4 regions of the Bacillus sp. LH1 genome follow, and region 2 is predicted to be linked to each of the others. Evidence: riboswitches for the same ligand, from Rfam matches in the RefSeq annotation. Region 2 holds a riboswitch; each other region holds the start of a gene.

Evidence for each region. A riboswitch is a leader RNA that binds a small molecule or an ion and turns the genes downstream of it on or off. The one in region 2 is predicted to bind S-adenosylmethionine.
Region 1: linked by a shared signal. The riboswitch ahead of metK (methionine adenosyltransferase) and the one ahead of ACX9TM_RS01060 (MetQ/NlpA family ABC transporter substrate-binding protein) in region 2 are both predicted to bind S-adenosylmethionine.
Region 3: linked by a shared signal. The riboswitch ahead of ACX9TM_RS07615 (Na+/H+ antiporter NhaC family protein) and the one ahead of ACX9TM_RS01060 (MetQ/NlpA family ABC transporter substrate-binding protein) in region 2 are both predicted to bind S-adenosylmethionine.
Region 4: linked by a shared signal. The riboswitch ahead of ACX9TM_RS16735 (hypothetical protein) and the one ahead of ACX9TM_RS01060 (MetQ/NlpA family ABC transporter substrate-binding protein) in region 2 are both predicted to bind S-adenosylmethionine.

What each region holds. Positions count from the first base shown of each region.
Region 1 covers NZ_CM175007.1:4,658,848-4,664,771, reverse strand. The annotation lists gene pckA (phosphoenolpyruvate carboxykinase (ATP)) at 288-1,874, opposite strand; SAM riboswitch class I at 2,103-2,224, shown strand; gene metK (methionine adenosyltransferase) at 2,394-3,593, shown strand; gene ACX9TM_RS24115 (GNAT family N-acetyltransferase) at 3,635-4,159, opposite strand; gene ACX9TM_RS24110 (hypothetical protein) at 4,231-4,410, opposite strand; gene ACX9TM_RS24105 (MogA/MoaB family molybdenum cofactor biosynthesis protein) at 4,647-5,156, shown strand; gene ACX9TM_RS24100 (molybdenum cofactor guanylyltransferase) at 5,153-5,755, shown strand.
Region 2 covers NZ_CM175007.1:185,603-191,526, reverse strand. The annotation lists gene ACX9TM_RS01085 (DUF3981 domain-containing protein) at 1-552, opposite strand, end outside; gene ACX9TM_RS01080 (MFS transporter) at 631-1,164, opposite strand; gene ACX9TM_RS01075 (FAD-binding oxidoreductase) at 1,161-2,597, opposite strand; gene ACX9TM_RS01070 (DUF6612 family protein) at 2,664-3,428, opposite strand; gene ACX9TM_RS01065 (NAD(P)-dependent alcohol dehydrogenase) at 3,586-4,494, shown strand; SAM riboswitch class I at 4,574-4,688, shown strand; gene ACX9TM_RS01060 (MetQ/NlpA family ABC transporter substrate-binding protein) at 4,775-5,587, shown strand; gene ACX9TM_RS01055 (methionine ABC transporter ATP-binding protein) at 5,600-5,924, shown strand, end outside.
Region 3 covers NZ_CM175007.1:1,441,267-1,447,190, reverse strand. The annotation lists gene ACX9TM_RS07635 (sensor histidine kinase) at 1-105, opposite strand, end outside; gene liaF (cell wall-active antibiotics response protein LiaF) at 105-845, opposite strand; gene ACX9TM_RS07625 (PspA/IM30 family protein) at 952-1,614, opposite strand; gene ACX9TM_RS07620 (lmo0954 family membrane protein) at 1,662-2,018, opposite strand; gene ACX9TM_RS07615 (Na+/H+ antiporter NhaC family protein) at 2,200-3,516, opposite strand; SAM riboswitch class I at 3,611-3,716, opposite strand; gene ACX9TM_RS07610 (ribonuclease FAU-1 family protein) at 3,837-4,355, opposite strand; gene gltP (glutamate/aspartate:proton symporter GltP) at 4,424-5,698, opposite strand.
Region 4 covers NZ_CM175007.1:3,231,840-3,237,763, reverse strand. The annotation lists gene ACX9TM_RS16755 (ABC transporter ATP-binding protein) at 1-1,395, shown strand, start outside; gene ACX9TM_RS16750 (ECF transporter S component) at 1,368-2,069, shown strand; gene ACX9TM_RS16745 (YwiC-like family protein) at 2,252-2,974, shown strand; gene ACX9TM_RS16740 (hypothetical protein) at 3,005-3,196, opposite strand; SAM riboswitch class I at 3,328-3,426, shown strand; gene ACX9TM_RS16735 (hypothetical protein) at 3,527-3,784, shown strand; gene ACX9TM_RS16730 (SWIM zinc finger family protein) at 4,047-4,436, shown strand; gene ACX9TM_RS16725 (NAD(P)H-dependent oxidoreductase) at 4,460-5,035, shown strand; gene ACX9TM_RS16720 (hypothetical protein) at 5,032-5,385, shown strand; gene ACX9TM_RS16715 (short-chain fatty acid transporter) at 5,426-5,924, opposite strand, start outside.

The sequences.
Region 1 (5,924 bases), 900 kb from region 2:
CCTTTTTTAGCCCCATACGATGTGAAACCCGAGAGATGTAGTGAGTAGGGATATAATGTATATATTCGAAGCTGTAATTTTATAATCTAGGTCACAGATGAAGAGATTAGCGTTTCACTTTATATAAGATATAGAAAGAAGCTTACGTTTTCACGTAAGCTTCTTTTTTATGTAAGTGTGTGTAACCGTTAAGCCGCATTGGGTTTTGTCGGTGAGTACGCGAAACTTTACGGTTACACGACACTTATTCATATGAGTAAAGGGTTATTCCAACAGAAAGTTTTAATTTAAGCGATTGGACCGCCTAAGTTAATAATGTCTTCAGATACGCTGTCGAACTTTTTGAAGTTAGCTTTGAATTCATTTGCAAGTTCGATTGCTTTTGCTTTGTAAGCAGCTTTATCAGCCCAAGTTTGTTCAGGCATTAACACTTCGTCAGGTACACCTGGTACGTGAAGTGGAACTTCAAGACCGAAGATGTCATGTTTAGCTGTTTCAGTTTTCGCAAGTTCACCGTTTAATGCTGCTTGAATCATTGCACGAGTGTAACCTAAGTTCATACGTTTACCAACGCCGTATTCGCCACCAGTCCAGCCAGTGTTTACTAAGAATACTTTCGCATCGTGTTTCTCGATTTTTTCACCAAGCATTTCAGCATAGCGAGATGCATCAAGTGGTAAGAATGGTGAACCGAAGCAAGTTGAGAATGTTGCTTGCGGAGATGTAACGCCGCGCTCTGTTCCTGCTAGTTTACTAGTGTAACCACTTAAGAAATGATACATAGCTTGCTCTTTTGATAACTTACTGATTGGAGGCAATACGCCAGATGCATCAGCAGTTAAGAAAATAATTGTATTTGGGTGTCCAGCAACACTTGGCAGTACGATATTGTCGATCGCATGCATAGGGTATGCAGCACGAGTATTTTCTGTTAAAGTAGTATCGTTGTAGTCGGCGATACGTGTTTGGTCATTAATGATAACGTTTTCTAAAACAGATCCAAATGTGATTGCATCGAAAATTTGTGGTTCTTTCTCGTGAGAAAGGTTTACACATTTCGCGTAGCAACCGCCTTCAATATTGAATACACCGTTATCAGACCAACCGTGCTCATCATCACCGATTAGTTTACGGTTTGGATCAGCAGATAATGTTGTTTTACCTGTTCCAGATAAACCGAAGAATAGTGCTACGTCGCCTTCTTCACCTACGTTTGCAGAGCAATGCATAGAAAGAATATCTTGTTCAGGTAATAAGAAGTTCATAATAGAGAAGATTGATTTTTTCATTTCTCCAGCGTATTCTGTACCACCAATTAGTACGATACGTTTTTCGAATGAAACCATAATGAATGCTTCAGAGTTTGTACCGTCAACAGCTGGATCAGCTTTGAAATTCGGTGCAGAAACAATTGTGAACTCTGATTCATGAGTTGTTAATTCTTCTTCAGTTGGACGAATGAATAATTGATGTACAAATAAATTGTGCCATGCATATTCGTTAATAACTTGAATTGGTAGGCGGTAATTGCGGTCAGCGCCTGCAAATCCTTTGAAGACGAATAACTCTTCTTTTTCTTTTAAGTATTCTAAAACTTTAGTATATAATTTATTAAAATGTTCTTCAGAAATCGGTTGGTTCACAGCTCCCCAAGCAATTTTGTCAGCAACCGATGCTTCTTTCACAATAAATTTATCTTTAGGAGAACGTCCTGTATATTTTCCAGTTGAAGCAGAAACGGCACCAGTCGAAGTTAATTTCCCTTCATTTCGCATTAATACTTTTTCCACTAATTGCGGAACACTTAGTTGAATCTGTGCATTGCTTCCGTTCAATAATTCGTGTAAACCAATTTGGACATTCACAGTACTCATATTTATATACCATCCTTTTCATTTAATGAAATATTTCTCGTAATCCCCAACAAGAGTATAACACAATTATATAAATAATGTATACTATTTATTTCTTTTTGTTTGTGTGAATGCATTATTTCCCTATTAATATTTCATTTCAGGCGTATTGAGAAAAACTTTCAGGAAAATGTGAATATTAATTGACAAATGAATATCATTTCTTTAGTATAGGTTGGGACGGATACTCTCTTATCCCGAGCTGGCGGAGGGACAGGCCCGATGAAGCCCAGCAACCTCACTTGTAGTGGTAAATACAGGTGAATAGGTGCTAAAACCTGTGCGAGGCTACAGGTCTCGAACGATAAGAGCGAAGGGCAAAAAGCAGTATGCAAGTAGCAAATTAAACCTTTCCTCTATGTAAAGTAGGAAAGGTTTTTCTGTATGCTTGTGTGGGAGAATAAATGTATGTCGCAGTTTGTGGCAAATTAAGGATGAGTTCCGTACAATATATACAATTACTGTAGGGAGGTTTACCACATGACAAAAAAACGTCATCTGTTCACATCTGAGTCTGTAACTGAAGGACATCCAGATAAAATTTGTGACCAAATTTCTGATTCAATTTTAGATGCGATCTTATCAAAAGACGCAAATGCACGTGTAGCTTGTGAAACAACTGTAACAACTGGTTTAGTATTGGTAGCGGGGGAAATTACGACTTCTACTTACGTAGATATTCCAAAAATCGTTCGTGAAACAATTCAAGGCATTGGTTACACACGCGCAAAATACGGATTCGATGCAGAAACTTGTGCAGTTTTAACATCTATCGATGAGCAATCTGCTGACATCGCTATGGGTGTTGACCAAGCGCTAGAAGCACGCGAAGGTCAAATGACTGACGCTGAGATTGAGGCAATTGGTGCAGGAGACCAAGGTTTAATGTTTGGTTTCGCATGTAATGAAACACAAGAGTTAATGCCACTTCCAATCTCGCTTGCTCACAAATTAGCTCGCCGTTTAACTGAAGTACGTAAAGATGATACATTATCATACTTACGTCCGGATGGAAAAACGCAAGTTACAGTTGAGTATGATGAAAATGGTAAACCAGTACGTGTTGATACTATCGTAATTTCTACACAACATCACCCAGATGTTACATGGGAAGAAATCGATCGCGACTTAAAAGAGCACGTAATTAAAGCTGTAGTACCAGCAGAATTAATGGATGGAGAAACGAAATTCTTCATTAACCCAACTGGCCGCTTCGTAATTGGTGGACCACAAGGTGATGCTGGTTTAACAGGACGTAAAATCATCGTTGATACTTACGGTGGATACGCTCGCCACGGTGGCGGTGCATTCTCTGGTAAAGATGCAACGAAAGTTGACCGTTCTGCAGCATATGCAGCTCGTTATGTTGCGAAAAACATCGTAGCAGCTGGTCTTGCTGAAAAAGCAGAAGTACAACTTGCATACGCAATCGGTGTAGCACAACCAGTATCAATTTCAGTTGATACATTCGGCACTGGTAAAGTATCTGAAGACGTACTAGTAGAGCTAGTTCGTAACAACTTCGATCTTCGCCCAGCTGGTATTATTAAAATGCTAGACTTACGTCGCCCAATTTACAAACAAACAGCAGCTTACGGCCACTTTGGACGTACTGATGTAGATCTATCATGGGAACGTACAGACAAAGCAGCAGCTTTAAAAGAGCAAGCTGGTCTATAATATATGAAAAAAAGCTTTGCGCGGTGAGCGCAAAGCTTTTTTTATTTATAATTACGTTGGAATAAAGCGAAGAGTTCAATGTCATGCCAATTGCCATTGCGGAATATAGCTTCTTTACAAGTTCCTTCATGTTGAAAACCGAGTGATTTATATAATTTAATTGCTCTATCGTTAAAAGAAAATACTCGTAAAGAAAGGCGATGTAAATTTAATTCTAAAAATGCATAATCCAATAATAAGGTGAAAGCTTCCTTCCCATAACCTTGCCCCCAGTAATCCTTGTTACCAATATCAATAATACATTCAGCGTTTCGATTATACGAATCAATATGAATTAAAGAAGTAATACCAATTGAAAGATGCGTAGATTTTTCTTCAATGATATAGCTCTTAGAGTCCGAAGAATGAATAAATTGCTGGCAAAGTTTTTCTGTGTCTTGAAGGGAATATTTATCAAGAGTGAGAGTAGTTGAACTCATAACGTCTATATCATTATGCCATTTATAATATGTTAGAATATCATCTTCGGAAAACTTTCGTAACTGGATACGGTTTGATTCAAACAATGTAAGTCCTCCTTTTGTATTTCCTTTTCACATGATTTACAAAGGATTGATTTCTTCTGGAACATATGTAATCAACCTTTCATTTGACGTGCTTTACCTGCGCAAAATGCACTGCTTAGTAAAAATAGCGTTGCGAATATAATACTTACTAATGTAGCGTATGGAATTGCGCCTTTTAGAGAAAAACCGACAGTGATGGAAGCGACGAATAAGAGGATGAATGTTGTTGTTAATTTTTTGTATAGTTCCATAATAGGTAGACCTCCGATTTATTTTTTAGTACAAGTTTTAAAATTGAATTCTATTATGTAGAAAATATAAAGAGTAGCTAAAGATGTGTAGTCTAGGAGTATAAGAAAGGGCACTTTCCTTTTTGTGGGTTAGTATACTTATATTGTATCATGGCGCATTATTGGCTTCATACATAATTGTGTAAAGATATGTATGATAAAATGAAGAAAAGTTTTTAAGAAAGGAAAGATAAAAAATGAGTGTAACTGAACATAAAAAACAAGCTCCAAAAGAAGTGCGTTGCAAGATTGTTACGATTTCCGATACACGTACGGAAGAAACAGATAAGAGCGGACAACTATTACATGAATTGTTAAAAGAAGCGGGACATAAAGTAACTTCTTATGAAATTGTAAAAGATGATAAAGAAAGTATTCAGCAAGCAGTGTTAGCTGGTTATCATAAGGAAGATGTAGATGTTGTATTAACAAATGGCGGTACTGGTATTACGAAACGCGATGTCACAATTGAAGCAGTATCAGCGTTATTAGATAAAGAAATTGTTGGATTTGGTGAGCTGTTCCGTATGATTAGTTATTTAGAAGATATCGGAAGCAGCGCAATGTTAAGTAGAGCGATTGGTGGTACAATTGGGCGCAAAGTAGTCTTCTCGATGCCAGGGTCTAGCGGAGCGGTTCGCCTTGCGATGAATAAATTAATTTTACCGGAATTAGGTCATATTACATTTGAGCTGCATCGCCAATGAGTAAGTATGCTGGAATTGTATTAGCAGGTGGTATGTCGAGTAGATTCGGTGAGCCGAAAGCGTTAGCAATTTGGAAGGAAACTACTTTTGTTGAGCATATTGTGAAAGTGATGGGAAATACTTTGCAAGACATTGTAGTAATTAGCCATACTGATATAAAAGAGCGAGTAGAGCAATTCGTACAAGTACCTGTTATAGAAGACATTCCGCACTATAAAGGGAATGGACCGCTGGCCGGCATTGTATCAGGAATGGAATACATAGAAGCAGATTGGTACGCTATTATGCCTTGCGATGCACCAAACGTGTCGCATGAATGGTTTACCATTTTACTAGAGCAAACGAACAATGAATATGATGCGGTTGTACCTATTATTAATGGAAGAAAACAACCGCTACTTGCGGCGTATCATAACCGCGTGAAAGAAAAGATTTATGCTTTACTTCAGGAAGAAAAAAGAAGTATGGGGCAGCTTTTATCACAATGTAATGTGAAGTATGTTTCTGGAGAAGATGTACAAGCGAATGCGGATTGGTTTATAAATGTAAATACGAAAGAAGAATATGTGCAGGCTCAAAAAGACCTTTCAAATGAATGAAAGGTTTTTTTGATATACAGAATTGGGGAACAATTGCTGTATAAAGGTATGTGAGTGAGTTGATTTTAAGGGGAATTCTTAAAATCATTATACAGTTAAAACACTGTATAACCATATATTAATTTTTATGGGTTTTTATTACAAGTCTGTTTAGTTATGTTTATTTTTG
Region 2 (5,924 bases):
CTCGCCGTTTACCATTTGTGGCGTTAATTCTCCTAGCTCAAAATAAGCTACTTTTGGAATATCACCAAATACTTTTTTCATCTTATTCTCCGCTGTCTTTGGCGGCACTGTAAACGGCTGGTCATTTTCAGTAAATGGCTCTGAAATATCTTTCTCTACCTTAACAACAGAATCATATTTCTTTTGCGAGATTACTATATCATGCAAATAACCAAAGTAGCCGTAACTTGCGAGTAAAATAAACATTAGAAGTCCTTTTAATGTGCCTTCTAATTTCCCTATTTGATCTTGTGAAAATAAAACAAGCCCAATTAAAATTGCTACTGCAACAGAATAATGAGTAAGAATCGAGTCTACCCGATCATCAATTAGCCAAAAGTATTCATAGATTGCAATACCTATCCAAAATAAAACAGGAATAACTAAAATAGATGATTTCTTACCCTTTACAACCTTCTTATCTCCCTTCTTATCCACTGCTCGAAGCTTACTACTACTTCTTGTCCATGGAATCAAAAACAAAGTAAGAATAGCTAAAACTACAAATTTCATCAAAGGCACTGTCCCCTTTTCTTTTGTATTCCCTTTTAGTATAACAAATAAAGGGTATTAAGGTGAAAATAGGAATAGTTATATTTTTTTACTACTTAATACAATCCCGCTCACTACATATAGAATAGATGCAATATAAAAAATTGTACCAATCGTAAAGAAATCTACTAAATATCCCGTGGCAATAACCGCTACTGCTCCGCCAATGGATGTCCACACATGGTATTTTCCAATCTCATAACCAGCCTTTTCCTGCGCAACCTTTCGTGCTAACGAAGTCTTCTCAGTATTACGCTGCACAGCACCTAAAATGCCCATTACAATTTGAAGAATATATACATGCCATACTTCCGTGGCAATCGGAAAGCAAAGCATTAAGATTGCCATGGACCAAGCGTATATGATTAATAATTTTTTATCACCTACTTGATCAGATATCTTTCCCACTAGTGGATATACAAGTGCTGATGTTAAAGCAAATAAGCCATACGCCCAGCCAAATTGCGAGAAGCTATTTCCAACGTTTCGAAGCAATAATATATAAAAAGGAAATACCATACTTCCTGCCATCATGATGATACTTTGCGAAGCCACAAATCTTCTATATGTCATTTCGTATACTCCCTATAAAATAAATTCACAAATCTCTCTTCTGAATCTACTTCCTTCTTTTTCTTGAGAAATTCTTCAATACGAGGATATGCCCTCTTTAACTGCTCTTTCGTTGGATAAGAATAGTACGGCAAATAGTAACTACCGTTATGCTTTAAAGTAACATCAATCATCTTCCGAATGACATCCTCTGTTTTCTTTATCTCACTCTCTGAGCGTCCCTGGTTAATCAAAAGAACCAGCGCAAACATATCATCTTTCGCATAGGACAAAACTGCATTTTCATTCTTTTCCACGTAACGAATCGTAATGTTGAGTAAATTAAACTCTTCTTCATTTAATACGTTACGTAAATCATCTATATACTCCGTGAAAGCATCTATAGGCACAAAGTATTCTTGTAACACTTCGGTCCTATTTGGATTTTCATATTCCATAAAAGCACTATCTGATCTCATAACATTATTACGCGTCTCATACTTTCCATCTGTACGTTCAAAATAACCTCTTTGTATATCCCAAAATGTATTCTTTCCCCAATCACTATAACGTGATAACCCAAGTAAAAATTTCGGTACCGCTATAATATTTTCTTCCTTTAATTCACTGTACTCTTCTCTCATATTTTGATTTTGTGCCAAAATATAATCTGTCACATACATCTCTTTTAAAAATGAATTTGGAGCAACAGAAATACGCGCTAAGTGCATACGAACATTTTCATCTCTTTTCACTTTCTCTTTGAAATAAGATACGTATTCTTTATAATCTATCATTCTCGTGTGCATTTCATATAATTCATCATCTGTTAACTTCAGCGTCACATCTAAAATAACTCCAAATAAACCGTAACCCCCAATGACATATGGAAATAACTCTGCATTTTCTTCTCTACTTACATTACGTACCGTGCCATCTGCCATTAACAATCTAAATGAATCTACTGTATCAATTAGTGCCTCATGACGAATATCACGCCCGTGTACATTTACACTTAATGAACCACCAACAGTAAAAATATTTTGAGACTGCATGACCTGTACCGCAAGGCCATATGGATTTATTTTCTTCTGAATATCATTCCACGTGACACCACTTTGAACTGTAATCTGCTTCTTCTCTGGATCAAATTCTAATATTTTATTATATCCTTTCATATCGAGCATCGTGCCATTTGGATAATATGTCTGTCCTCCTTGGCTATGTTGCATGCCTGCAATGGAAATTTTCTGTCCTGAAACTTTTGCATCTCGCACTAATTTTATTAACGAGTGCTCTTCCGTAGCACTTTCAACACGTTTTATTTTTGTCGGAAGCAATTTACCTACATCACTCATAATAGGATGATCAATTTGTTTTTTATACGTATGTACAGACGTTGCAAGCAAAACCGTATATGCAACAATGACCACTACTATCTTTCTTTTTTTCAAAGGACACTCTCCTTATTAGCAACAAAAAGAGATACCTGTTCTTTCAGGTACCTCTCTTGACAGTGATTACTTTGCTGCTGGCAATTGTATTGGATCAAATTTATCATACGATGTAAACTTCGCATCCGTAATAATGTGCGCTTTATCCTCACCATTGCTACTCATAACCATATCTATCTTTGCTGATTCATATTTAAAATCTTTTGTAATAATATATTCTCCATCTATTTCTTCTATCTTTGCATTTTGGCCTTGTAGCATTTGTTTCTGCTTTTCATCCATACTAGCTAACATACTCTCTGTCTCTTGCCCTTTTAATGCAAACTTCAGCTTATAATTATCTCCACTTTTCTCCATCTTCACTTTATTTAAAATTTCCGATGGAATCTCTAAATTATCTACCATTCCTTGAGTCGCATTCATTCCGTTAGCATTTAATTGTTCCTCTGGTACAGACATAACTTCACCCGTATTAGGATTTTTCAACTGACCAGCAATTTTGCCACCCACATCATAAACAACAACCTCTGTACCAGAAACATTCATTTCAGAACGAGAATTTTTTTTCTTCGGCTCTAATTGCATTTTGGCCTTTATTACATTCATCTCTGTTCCTTCAGCCTTTATTCCCACATCATATGTCATCGTTACATTTTCTTCGTTTTTAAAAGCTTCATTCGCTTTATTAAAAACATCCTTCGCTGTTAATTCCTTTTCTTTCTGCACAGCTTCTTTTTTCGGTTCATCAGTCTTTTTTGCTTTCTCATTACTACACCCTACTCCTAGACCGACTGCAAGTACTAAACTTGAAATTAAAATAATTTTTTTCATAACGTCCCCTCCTTCCCAAAAATAATATCATCTCTTTTCCTATGAAATCTATATAATTCGTAATATTCTTCTTTAAATTTATTTCCTATATAGCAACATGTTTGAGAAAAAGTTTAAATATGATGTAAATAATAACAACTCATTTCAGGAGGTCATTATGAAAGCTATTATTTGCACAAAGTATGGACCACCTAATGTTCTCCAACTTCAAAATATAGAAAAGCCTAAACCTAAAAAAAATGAAGTATTAGTTAAAATTCACGCAACAAGTGTATCGACTGGAGATTGTAGAATACGTGGCTTTAATAGCCCCCTCTTATTTTGGATTCCTATGCGGATCATATTAGGTTTCAGAAAACCGAGAAAACCTATACTTGGCGTAGAGTTATCCGGTGAAATCGAAGACATTGGAACAGATGTAACACAATTTAAAAAAGGAGATCAAGTTTTTGCATTAACAGAACTAAACCTTGGTGGTTATGCCGAATACACATGCGTGCATGAAAGTGGATTAATAGCATTAAAACCTACCAATGTGACATATGAAGAAGCTGCCGTTATTCCTTTTGGCGGAACTTCAGCATTGCACTTCCTTAGAAAAGGACAGATAAAAAAAGGGCAACGAGTACTTATATACGGCGCCTCTGGGTCAGTAGGGACAGCTGCCGTACAACTTGCGAAATACTTCGGGGCGACTGTCACAGCCATTTGTAGTAGTTCGAATTTCGATTTAGTAACAGCTTTAGGGGCAGACAACGTAATTGATTATATGAAAGAAGATTTTACTAAGCGGGGCGAGCACTATGATATTATATTTGATGCAGTTGGAAAATATAATAAGTCTCTTTGTACAGATGCATTAATGCCTAATGGAAAATATGTATCTGTGAACGGAATGATGGCAAAAGTCAGTAAAGAAGATATGAACCTACTAAAACAACTAGCTGAAACAGAAAAGCTAAAGCCTGTTATTGATAGAACTTACCGATTAGAAGAAATTGCTGAAGCTCATATATATGTAGAAAAAGGACATAAAAAGGGGAACGTTTCGATTACCTTAAAATAAAATATATTCTGAAAATATCATTGACAATTCTTTTTGTACGATTTACTATTAGTACCATATTCAAAACTACATACACATACTCTTATCAAGAGTGGCGGAGGGACTGGCCCGATGATGCCCGGCAACCGAGCTTATGACGTATAAGCTAAGGTGCTAATTCCTGCAAAACGAGTTTTCGTTTTGGAAGATAAGAGAGGAATCTATTTCGTCTATTCGGCACCTCTCTTATTTTTTGGGAGGTGCTTTTTATTTTGGAACGTATATGAAGGGGGATTTATAGATGAAAAAGGTATTATTAAGCATTGTAAGCGGAGCAGTATTATTATTAGGCGCATGTAGTGTGAGTTCAGATAAAGAGGTAAAAGAATTAGACGAGAAAAAGATTACTGTCGGTGTAACAGGTGGACCACATGAACAAATTTTTGAAAAGGTAAAAGAAGTTGCAGCAAAAGATGGCCTCGAAATTGATATAAAAGTATTTAATGATTATGTAGCGCCAAACGTATCATTAGATGAAAAAAGCCTTGATGTAAATAGCTACCAAACGAAATCGTATTTAGATGTATTTAAAGCTGAACGCAATATGAAATTAGCTGAAGTATTTTCAACAGTAACATTCCCTATGGGTGTATATTCTAAAGATATAAAAGATGTAAAAGACTTAAAAGAGGGCGATGCAATTGCTGTACCAAATGACCCAACGAATGAACTTCGAGCTTTAAAATTATTTGAAAAAGCAGGGGTTTTAAAAGTTGATCCAAAGGCTACAGAAAAAGCGACTGCAAAAGATGTAATTGAAAATCCAAAAAAATTAAAGATTGTCGAATTAGAGGCATCTCAATTACCAACGCAACTAAGTGAAGTGAAAGCAGCTGCAATTAACACAAACTTTGCATTAGGTGCAAAATTAAGTCCAGCGAAAGATTCTATTTTCCGCGAAGGAAAAGATTCACCCTATGTGAACTGGGTTGTTGTTCGTACTGAAAATAAAGATGATGCCGTTGTAAATAAATTAAAGAAAGCTTATCAATCTAAAGAAGTAAAAGAGTTTATCGAGAAAAAATTTGATGGTTCAGTTTTACCATCTTGGTAGGAGCTGACGATAATGATTGAATTAAAAAACATATCCAAAGTATTTACAACAAAAAAAGGGAATGTTGAGGCTCTTAAGTCTACTTCCCTTAAAGTAGAAAAAGGCGAGGTATTTGGAATCATTGGGTATAGTGGCGCTGGTAAAAGTACATTGATTCGATGTGTAAATTTATTAGAAAAACCAACGACAGGAAATATCATTGTAAACGAACAAGACTTAACAACGTTATCGACAAAAGAACTAGCAAAAGCGAGACAAAAAATCGGAATGATCTTTCAAGGATTCAATTTACTTAAAACTGTTACCGTTTATGAAAATATCGCATTACCGTTACGGC
Region 3 (5,924 bases), 1.3 Mb from region 2:
CTCGCTTTTCCATACATATACAATTGTACAAATGAGTGCGATACTAACTGAGGACAACATAGAATAACGAATATACATCCACGAAATATTTTTTTGTTTCTTCATTATACTTTCCTCACTTCCGTGTCGCCTACGACAAGCGAAGAAATAATTTTAATACGACGAGGAGCCTCTTTATACTGCTCTGTTCTAAATGTAACATTGCGGTTAAACCCTGTCTCTTCATGACCTGGCAAGAGCACACGTCCGACAATAACAGAATGATTTAAAGAAAGTTCAATATCATATGGCACATATAAACGAATATTACCAACGACACCCCGAATAACAATTACCGTTTCCCCTTCTGGAATCATAGCAGTTGTTAAATCTATTTCCACATCACAAGCACCATATTGAACATTAATATCCTCAAGTTCATAAATATGATCCATCATTCGTACATTGCCTACAAACATATTTTTCAAATATGTTTCTGTACGATATATTTGCTTCTCTTCGTCTATAATCCCTTTTTCTTTAATTTCAACCTTCATTGCTTTTTGCTGATGTCCTTGTTGAATCAATTGATAACCAATTAAAGCTAAACAAGCAAATACGACAAGAACAAATGCTGCTGATGAAAATAAGAAAAATAAAAATACGATACCACCAACAAATAAAAATACATTTCCCCGTACATAACGATTCTTTTTACGATAATGCCTTCCAAACATAAGCATAATAAATGCAAAAATGAGACCACCTGGTTCAAAATGTCCAAGTATCATATCAAGAAAAAGACCGAATCCAAATATGATGAGGAGCATCCCCATTAATTGTGTCTTTGAAAAATGTTTCTTCATTTCAGCTCCCCCCTTCTTGTCACATATACATAGAAGAAAAGGCATTGCTTTCCAACACCTTTTCTCCTATCACTATATCATAAGCCTGTTTTATAATATACTACTATTATTTTGTTAACTCTTTCGTTAACGATACATCATTCTTTTCTTTCATTTCACGCTCAAGTTTTGCAATTTTCATATCAAACGTGTCACGCTCATGCTCTTCATTCATACGAGTTTCTAAGTCACGAATATGATCTTCAATCTCTTCAAATCGTAAGAACGGATTATTTTCATCCATTTTATGCATCGCAGTATTCATACGACGATTTGCATGTGCCATATTTTCACGTGCCATTAGTTCCATGCGCTTTGCGTGCATTTCTTTTAATTTATTTTTCATTTCAGAAAGACGACGCTCTAACTCATCAATTTGCTCTACAACACCTGCATACATTTCTTCTAATCGAGTTACTTGCCCTTCATAATAAGCTACCTCTTCTAACGCACGTTCGTGCAATTGTAATTCGTCTGCTTCTTGAGCAATGATAGCTTGCTTTGATCTTTTATTAACGAAATAACGTGCTTGCTCAAGCTCACGAGCAAAATTAGATTTTAATGTTTTATGACGCTCAATTAACTTCTCAATTTTTGTTATTTCACGCTCACTATCACGTAAATATTGGTTTAACATCGCAATTGGATTTTTTCTTTCCTTCTCATCTAACACGTTATGAAAATCAGCTAAAATTGCATCGCGTACACGTCCGAATAAAGATTGTTTCATTATAAATCTTCCTCTCTTCTACTTTATTTATAATTTGATTTATTGTTTTAGTTTTTCATTAATTTGTTCCACTCATCTTCAAAGTTACTATATGGTTTAGAACTTTCTGGAGCAGATTCAACAACTACATCTTTTTCTTTTTTCCACTCACGGTATCCGTAGTATAAAACCACTAAAGCAGCGATACCGATTAATGCTGGCGAATGAGAAAGTGCAATGGATAAACCGATTAAACCAACAATACCCCAAGCTAACTTTCCAAAAAATGATTTAGCTCGCACAAATGATTTATAGCTCCAATATACAACTCCTGCTCCGATTGCGAATCCTACAATACCAGCAAGACTACCAAGAGCAATTAAAGCCAAAATACCGGCTGCGATAAACGCTAGAAATTGTTTCATCTTGTGCTTGCCTCCCTTCGATTTGATACTCTTATCTTAACTATTTTTTCATCTTTCCATAACGAGCTTAAGAACCGTTTTTAACTCAGACTTAAGACCGAGTCATATTCAGCCCTTTACGCAAAAAAACGTGCAGAGTCTATTCTCTGCACGTTTTTTAATTACTAACATTCATATTAAATTAAGCTGTTTTATGATACTCTTTTTTCTCAGCTACTTTCGAAAACCTTGGAAACCCAATTAAAATAGAAACAATCCCACATACTCCAACTAAGATTGGATAAAATGCATATGGCAACAATTCAACCGGAGATAACGCTGCAAATCCTGCTGCCGTTAACATTTGGGCACCGTACGGAATTAATCCTTGCACACAACATGAGAAAAGATCTAATACACTCGCTGATTTACGAGGATCTATTTCATATTGATCTGCAATATTTTTTGCAAGCGGGCCTGTAAAGATAATTGAAATCGTATTATTCGCTGTACACATATTCGTCATACTCACTAAACCAGCAATACCAAATTCCGCTCCTTTTTTCGAACGAATATTACGTGTTAATACATTCATTAAATATTGAATACCACCATTATATTGGATTAATTCAACCATACCGCCAATTAATATAGCAAGTAATACTAACTCCATCATACCGCCCATTCCAGTCGTTACACTTTTAAAGAAACTTTCTAACGTGTAACTTCCATCTATAAGGCCGATAACACCAGATAGTACAGTTCCACCAGTTAATACAATAAGTACATTCCAGCCAAGTAGCGCTGTAATAAGTACTCCTGCGTACGGTAAAATCTTTATCCAATCAAAGCTATGTGCTTTAATCTGCGTGTCACTTCCTGAAGTAACTATTACTAATAGTACAATTGTAATAATAGCCGCTGGTAACACAATTAAAAAGTTCGTTTTAAACTTATCTTTCATTTCTGTTCCTTGTGAACGAACAGCTGCGATTGTTGTATCTGAAATAAATGATAAATTATCACCAAACATCGCTCCGCCAACAACAGTAGCCATTGCAAGCGCAATTGAGATATCAGTTTGACCACTAATACCTACAGCAATCGGCGCTAATGCTGCAATTGTTCCCATTGAAGTTCCCATCGCTAATGAAATAAATGCACCAATAACAAAGATTCCAGCTACGATAAATCCTGGCGGTAAAATAGTTAACGCTAAATTAACAGTTGAGTCTACTCCGCCCATTCCTTTAGCAGTTTCAGAAAACGCACCTGCAAGCACAAAAATTAATACCATAATCATAATATCCGGATTTCCTGCACCTTTAGCGAACCGCTCTACTTTCACATTAAAACTTTCTTTACGATTCATCACTAAAGCGACTCCTACAGCAATTGAAATCGCTACAAGTATCGGCAATTTATAGAAATCACCTGTAATAATTCCAGAACCAATAAATAGCGCCAAAAATATTCCAAGTGGTAATAAAGCTAAACCATTTCCTCTCGTTTCTTTCAAAGTACCATCTCTCCCTAGTTTCAACCTTTTTCTAATGAATAACAAAAGACCTCTTCCGATGAGAAGAGGTCTTATACATCTATAAGAAACACTCTTCTCATCTTTCAAGCACACGCTTGCTGGATTTGGCACAGCACTCTGAAATCGAGTCCGCTGCCGAGGCATCGTAGGGCCAGTCCCTCCGCCTCTCTTTATAAGAAGGTTTCATATTTATTTTTTAATAATAATTTCTTCCCTAACTTTACTCGCTTACAAAACAAAAGTCAATTATTTTTTGTATAGATTTTTTTGGTAATTATACAAAAATTTGAATACAACAATCATTTTAACTTTTCGATTTCTTCTTCCAATATTGAAATCCAATAAAATTCACTATTTTTTATTGTTGCTAATATCCATTTCGTAGTGTGCCATGCTAGCTCATACTCTTCCTTCGTGACATCACCACTTTTATAAGCATCCTCTAGCTCCTCTTCATCTAATACATACACCTTACCGCTAGATAATAATACTACATCTAAATATAAATCATCAAAATACGGTAAACCACGATCGTCTATTTTATATTCTTTCGCCACATCGATATAATATTGCACTAATTTTTTCTGATCATCTAACATAGCGGTAATCGCAAAGTTTTTCCCGTCTATGAAATATTGAATCCACGTATACTGATCTGCTGCAATACAAAGTTCTTCACCATCATATTCTTTACAACTAGGCTCTCTCACCTTTTTTATATCCAGTATTCCGAGCATTCCCTCTTCCACTTGCTTAACCGTATAACTCTTTTCTATTAGTCTCTTCCACGAAGAACCGTCACCATATTTTCGTTTCATTATGTCTGCTCCTCTTCTATATACAGAAAAGCTCCCACATATTATGTGAGAGCTTGTTCATATTATAATTAAGCCGCTTGACCCTTTTCAGAAATCTCTTTTAAATAAGCTTGTCCTTTTTCAGCGTCATATTGACCTTCCCACTTAGACATAACTACAGCTGCTAAAGAGTTTCCTACAACGTTAACTGCTGTACGAGCCATATCTAAAATACGGTCAATACCAGCAATGAACGCTAAGCCTTCAGGTGGAATACCTACTGTACCAAGTGTCGCTAATAATACAACGAATGATACGCCCGGTACACCTGCGATACCTTTTGATGTAACCATTAATACAAGTAATAATGTAATTTGTTGTGTAATAGATAAATCAATACCGTACATTTGCGCCAAGAAAATAGCCGCAATTGCTTGATATAAAGTTGATCCATCTAAGTTAAATGAATAACCAGTCGGAATAACGAAAGATGTAATTGCTTTCGGACAACCGAATTTCTCCATTTTCTCCATGATTTTTGGTAAAACTGTTTCTGAGCTTGCTGTAGAATACGCTAAGATCAGCTCGTCTTTTAAAATCTTAAAGAATTGGAAAATGTTAATTCCAAATATTTTCGCTGTAAGTCCTAAGACAACTACGACGAAGAAGATCATTGCTCCATATACGACAATTAGTAATTTCCCTAATGGAATTAATGAAGCAAGACCAAATGTAGAAACTGTAACACCAATTAGTGCAAATACACCAAATGGTGCAAATTTCATAACTTGGTTTGTTACGTAAAACATTGCGTCAGCCACACCTTGGAAAAATTGAAGAACTGGTCTTCCTCTTTCACCAATTGCTGCTACACCTAAACCAAATAGTACAGAGAAGAAGATAATAGCTAGCATATCTCCGTCAGCTAACGACTTCATAATGTTCGTTGGAACAATATTTACAAATGTATCTGCAAATGAATGACTTTGTACTTGCTCTGTCGTATGTGTATATTTCGAAATATCTGTCTTTGTTAACTGCTCCATATTTACGCCTTTTCCTGGTTGGAAAATATTCGCTATTAATAGACCGACAATAATTGCAATTGTTGTAATGATTTCAAAGTAAATAATTGTTTTTCCGCCTAGTCGACCTAATTTTTTAACATCGCCAACACCAGCAACCCCAACAACAATACTTGCTACAACAATTGGCACAACGATCATTTTAATTAATCGGATGAAAATATCACCAATTGGTTGTAAATAACTCACCACTGCTGGATTGCCAAAGAAAATCGCCCCAACCGCAATACCAAGCGCAAGTCCTATTAATATTTGCCATGCTAGTCCTATTCTTTTCATATTTGTTGTAACCCCCTCTTCGATGTGTCACTCTATCTCTCATTCTATCTCTATAAAACTAAGAAATTAAGAGTATTACATATTATTCGACAATTCACTACATTTTGTCCCTGTTAAAAATCATAAATCAAAAATTTAAATCTGACAACAAAATAACTTTGCCCGAACGCAAATAATTTTCTTGACAAAAAGTAGACCCATGTCAGAAAACCTCACATGAGAACGA
Region 4 (5,924 bases), 2.3 Mb from region 2:
GTATTTCAAAACCCAGAAAACCAGATTGTTATGGATACAGTGATTCAAGAATTAGCATTTTCTTTAGAAAATATCGGATTACCATCACATATTATTCAAAAAAGAATAGCAGAGCTTATTAGCTTTTTAGGATTTCAAGATTTATTGCATCAATCTGTTCATACGTTATCTGGTGGGCAGAAGCAGCTTGTCAATTTAGCTGCGGTATTAGTTATGCAGCCGAAATTGCTATTATTAGATGAACCGACAGCGCAGTTAGATCCAATCGCTGCAAAAGAGTTTTTAGGATTATTAAAACGGATTAATGAAGAACTTGGAATTACGATTATTTTAAGTGAACATCGTTTAGATGAAGTTATCCCGCTTGCAACACGCGTTGTTTGTATGGATAATGGCCGTATTATGTATGATGGTAGTCCTAAAATTGTTATTACGGATATGTGGGGAGTAGAAACATTCCGTCCATTTATTCCGCAAATTCCAAGGCTATTTTTAGAGTGGAATGTGAGAGATATTCCGTTTACAGTGCGAGAGGCGCAAATGAAAATGAATGATTTTGCAGCGATATCATATGTAAATGACCCAATAGCACAAAGTGAAAAGCAAGAGGTAATTTTAAGCGCAGAGCATATTTCCTTCCAATATGAAAAAAATAGTCCGCTTATTTTACGTGATTTATCAGTTCCAATTGAAAAAGGAAAATGGGTAGCGCTCGTTGGGAAGAACGGTACAGGTAAGTCTACACTGTTAACGATTTTAGCAGGATTACAAAAAGCGAGAAGAGGAAAAGTAAAGTGGAACGGAAAAGTGGTACATAAAATCGATTCGAAAGAACGGTTTAAAAGTATTGGGTATGTATCGCAGCATCCGTATTACCATTTTACATTTGATACAGTATGGGACGAGGTTTATGAACGTGCGCGTGAATTATATGGAGAACAAGGAAAAGAAATAGCAGAAGATACGCTAAAACAGTTTTGGTTGTACTCGCTTAAAGAACGCCATCCGCATGATTGTAGCGGAGGAGAGCAACAATTACTTGCGTTATGTACAACGTTATTATCAAAGCCAACGTTATTATTACTTGATGAACCGACAAAGGGATTGGATCCATGGAAGAAAGAAAGAGTAGGAGAACTATTTAGGAAGCTGCAAAAAGAAGGTACAACAATTGTAATGGCAACGCATGATATTGAGTTTGCAGCGAAATACGTGGATCAATGTATGATGTTATTTGATGGAACAGTCATTATGAATGATGCACCGAAAGAATTTTTTAGCGGCAACTTCTTTTATACAACATCTATTAATCGATTCATTCGAAAAGAATTGCCATATGCATTAACGTGGGAGGATGTGTACGAAGCTTGTCCAAACAATATGTTGCATTCATAATATGTATCTTTGCAGTAATAATCGGCACATTACTCTTTACGACACTTGTTATGGATGGTTATTACATGTTAAGTAGTTTGTTTCTATTAGCGGTTATTATGTTACCTTTCTATATCCGTTTTGAAAGAAAGGCGTTTGTTTCACGTGAAATTGTTCTCGTTGCTGTATTAGCGGCAATTGCAGCAGTAAGCCGGGTGCCATTTTCTATTTTACCAAGTGTACAACCAACTTCTTTTGTCATTATCGTTTCTGCAATTGTATTTGGAAGTGAAACTGGTTTTATGATTGGTGCTACAGCAGCAATCGTATCTAATATTTTTTTAGGACAAGGTCCATGGACACCGTGGCAAATGTTTTCGTGGGGCATGATTGGTTTTATAGCAGGTTTACTTCGTAATACATTTTTTATGAAAAAGCTATGGGGAAGACTTCTTTACGGAGTAATTGTTGGCTTTTTATTTGGCTGGATTATGAATTTCTGGGGCCTTCTCGGTTTTATACGAGAAGCAACATGGGAAACTGTCATTTCGTATTATATCGCAAGTTTTTACTTTGATTTGAGCCATGCGATTTCGAATGTTATTTTCTTATTACTATTTAGTACTTCATGGATTACGATTCTTACAAGATTTAAAAAGAAATACGGTATATTAGATGAGCATAACGTGACATAGAAAAGCATACTCATATAAGGTAGGGTCGCGACTTACATATTCGTTTGCCTCTTTCATGCTTCTTACATAATGTAAGGAGCATTTTTTTGTCAAAAAATCGATTCAATATGCATCCGCTATTATATAAAATTATTTGTATAATTGTAGGTGAGAACTTTTTTCAAAAGGGAGGTGTATAGTTAATGAAGTTAGTTATTCCGAAGCAACATGGTGCATGGGCCATGCTTGTTATTCCTTTTTTATTAAGTGTCATACTTGGGAAACCTACTATTTATCATATTCCATTGTTTTTAGCGTGGTTCTTTATCTATTTAGCTACGTACCCATTTCTTACGTACATAAAGCAAAGACGAAAAAAAGAGTTTTTACAAGTTTCCATTATTTATTTTCTTATTGCGTTCCTATTTGGGATGATTTCTTTATTATATGAGTGGCGAATTCTTTTATTCGTAATAGTAATGATTCCATTATTTATAGTGAATATGTATTACGCTCGTCAAAAAAATGAAAGAGCACTATTAAATGATATTTGTGCGATTATTGTGTTTTGTATCGGTGGGTTAATTAGTTATTCCTTTTCAATGAAGCAAATCGATCATACAGCATTATTCATTGCGCTTATTTCATTTTTATACTTTTTAGGTAGTACGTTCTATGTGAAAACGATGATTCGTGAAAAAAATAACCCGAAGTATCGTCTTATATCTTGGGGATATCATATCGTATTAACGATAATCATATTTGTGATTAATCCGTGGTGTTCTCTTATTTTTATACCAAGTGTCATTCGAGCAATTGTGTTGTATGGCAAAAAAATTTCTATTAAAAAAGTAGGAATTTTAGAAATTGCTAATTCTGTATATTTTTTAATCATAACGGCAATAATTATGAAGTATGCCATTTGAAAAAACTTCCCATCAATTGATGGGAAGTTTTTAATCTTTTTCTAAAATGTGAACGGTGTACTCGCAACGTTGAATAGCTTGTTCAACAGCATAAAGTGATTGTTCAATACGAGCGCGATTAAAATCTTTTTCAACTGTTTCGAGCGCTTCTTCTAAACAATTTTTAGCTTCTTGTAATGATTGAAAAGAATCTTGTACATATCCGCGAGCATTTTGATGCATTTCATAATCCTCCTTGCATGTTCGTATATGGGTAGTATGAACAGTAAGGAAGAAAATATAATTTGTTATATTTATTATATTTGTTTGACAATTAAAGTGGAATTACGTATAGTAAGAATTAAGTGAATATTTTCTTATCCAGAGAGGTGGAGGGACTGGCCCGATGAAACCCAGCAACCGCGATGCAGGTGCTAATTCCAGCAGAACATATTTGTTCTGGGAGATAAGACGAAGATATATACGTAACTTCTTCTTATCGGAGAGGTTTTTTTATTGCAAAAAAACCGATTACGAAAATTTATATTAAGAAGAAAGGGGTTGCGCATTACTGTGACACTCGAAAAATACGTAAAACTGCGTAGTACAGTTTATGAATATATGATAGAGCAAGATAAGCCGATATCATTGTTAGATATTCAAGAACATATCGTTTCGCATCATGAAGGAAAATTCACGAAAAAGATGTTGCATCAATTTTATTTATCAAGATTATTAGACGAACTAAAACTGGATGGGAAAATTACATTAGCTGATGAATATCTCTATGCTGAAAAAGGGGTATTGTATAAGGCGAGAAAAGGGAGCTAAGCTCTCTTTTTTTCTTAAAATAACGGAGTATGTAGAGTAAAAGACTGCTAAAGCAGCCTGATACAGGGAATGGTGTTGAGTGTGTAGTGTCAAAAATTGAATGTGCCTGAAAGAGGCAATTCATATCGGCTGCAAATGAAAAGAGACACCTTCGCCGAATAGGTGTCAGTCGTTTTGTCACGTAGACTTGCTACTTAACAGTAATTAGAATAACATGCAGGATTTTTGAAGTCAAAAGGGAATTAAAGGAAGGGGTACAATTATGTACGCTTACTTATTAAAAGATATAACGAAATGGATCCCAAAGTACATTGTAGATAAGGGATATGAATATTATGAAGATGGGCATGTAGAAGATGTTGAAATACAAGATAAAAAAGTGTTTGCTTTCGTTACTGGAAATGCAGGGAATTATGAAGTAGTTATCGATCTCGAAGATTTTTCAGAAAGTAACTGTGAGTGTCCCTATGAAAATTATTGTAAACATATGGCGGCAGTTGTTTATGATATGCAAGGTGCTGGTGAGAGTGCAGTTAAAGAGAAACTGAAAGATTTAGAAAAAGAAGAGTTACTTATATTATTAAATCGATTGTTGCAAAGTTCGAAAAACGTACAAATTGTAGAGAAGTTATTAAAGAAGGAGAAACTTTAACGTATAGAGGGAGTTGTTTTGTAGTGAACGTACTAATTATATATGCTCATCCTAATCCTTCAAGTTTTAACGCGGCGATTTTCAATCATGTGCAAAAAGGACTACAGGAAACAAATCATTCAGTTACCGTACTTGATTTATACAAAGAACAATTTGATCCAGTCCTCGTATTTAATGAAGAGAAGAAAAGACGCGATTTAGTAAATGAAGAGGAAACAGCTCGGTATAGAACGTTAGTAGAAGAAGCAGATACACTTCTATTCATCTATCCAATATGGTGGTGGGGGATGCCAGCAATTTTAAAAGGATTTATCGATCGTATTTTCGTAGCTGGATTTGCTTATAAATATGAAGGGGCTCTGCCGAAAGGATTATTGCAAGGGAAAAAAGCATGGGTTATTAATACGTTAGACTCGCCTCTATGGTACGTCGCATTGTTATATCGATCAGCAGATTGGATTATGATGAAGAGAGGTATTTTACGTTTTTGTGGCATTCGCGATATAAAACGGTCAGTGTTTCAATCTGTGAAAACGAGTAAAGTATCAAAGCGTGAGAAATGGTTATTACAAATAGAAGAAAAGGCTCGTGCATTATGAATGAAGTCGATCGTATTATAAACTGTGTTCAGTATGATGGCGAACTTTTTCGGAAGTATGTTACGTGTTTACTTCAATTGAAAAAATGCAGCGAAACATTTCAGCAAATTCAAATAGAGTTAAGAAATGATTATTTAATAAGAGGAATTTGTGAAAGAGAAGTTGATCAGGTAGTAAGGGGAAGTAAAGAATATGAAACATATTTTCTTCCTAAAGCGTTACAGTGGAATTTTTTGAGGGAACATCCACACCTGATCGGAAAAATTTGCGAAGATTTTTTTGCATTTGAGTCATTACATCTTACGGAGTTAGAGTGGGAGAAGATTATAAATTGCGTGGGAAATAAGTGATTTATTATGTAAAAAAGCTAGTATAAAACTAGCTTTTTGTTTAAATAAATAAGAAACATAGACTAATGATAAAACCCGCATATAGTAAGTTCACAACACAAAATCCCATAATGTCACGAGCACCTAAACCAGCTATCGCTAATGCTGGTAATGCCCAGAAAGGTTGAATTAAATTCGTCCAAGCATCGCCCCATGCAATTGCCATTGCTGTTTTTGCAGCAGGTACACCAAGTTCAGCGCCAGCTGGAATCATAATTGGTGCTTGCACAGCCCATTGACCGCCACCAGATGGAACGAAAATATTAACGATACCAGCACTTAAAAAAGTAAAGAGCGGGAAAGTTGATTCGTTTGAAATGCTAATAAAGAAATTAGAAATAGCTCCTCCAAGTGAAAGTCCTTCACTATTTGCTCCAATCATCATGCCCATAATTCCTGCGTAAAACGGAAATTGAAGTAAAATGCCAGAGGCACTTTTCGTAGAGTCTGAAAAAGCGCGAATATACTGAATCGGAGTGCGGTGGAAAATAAGTCCAGTA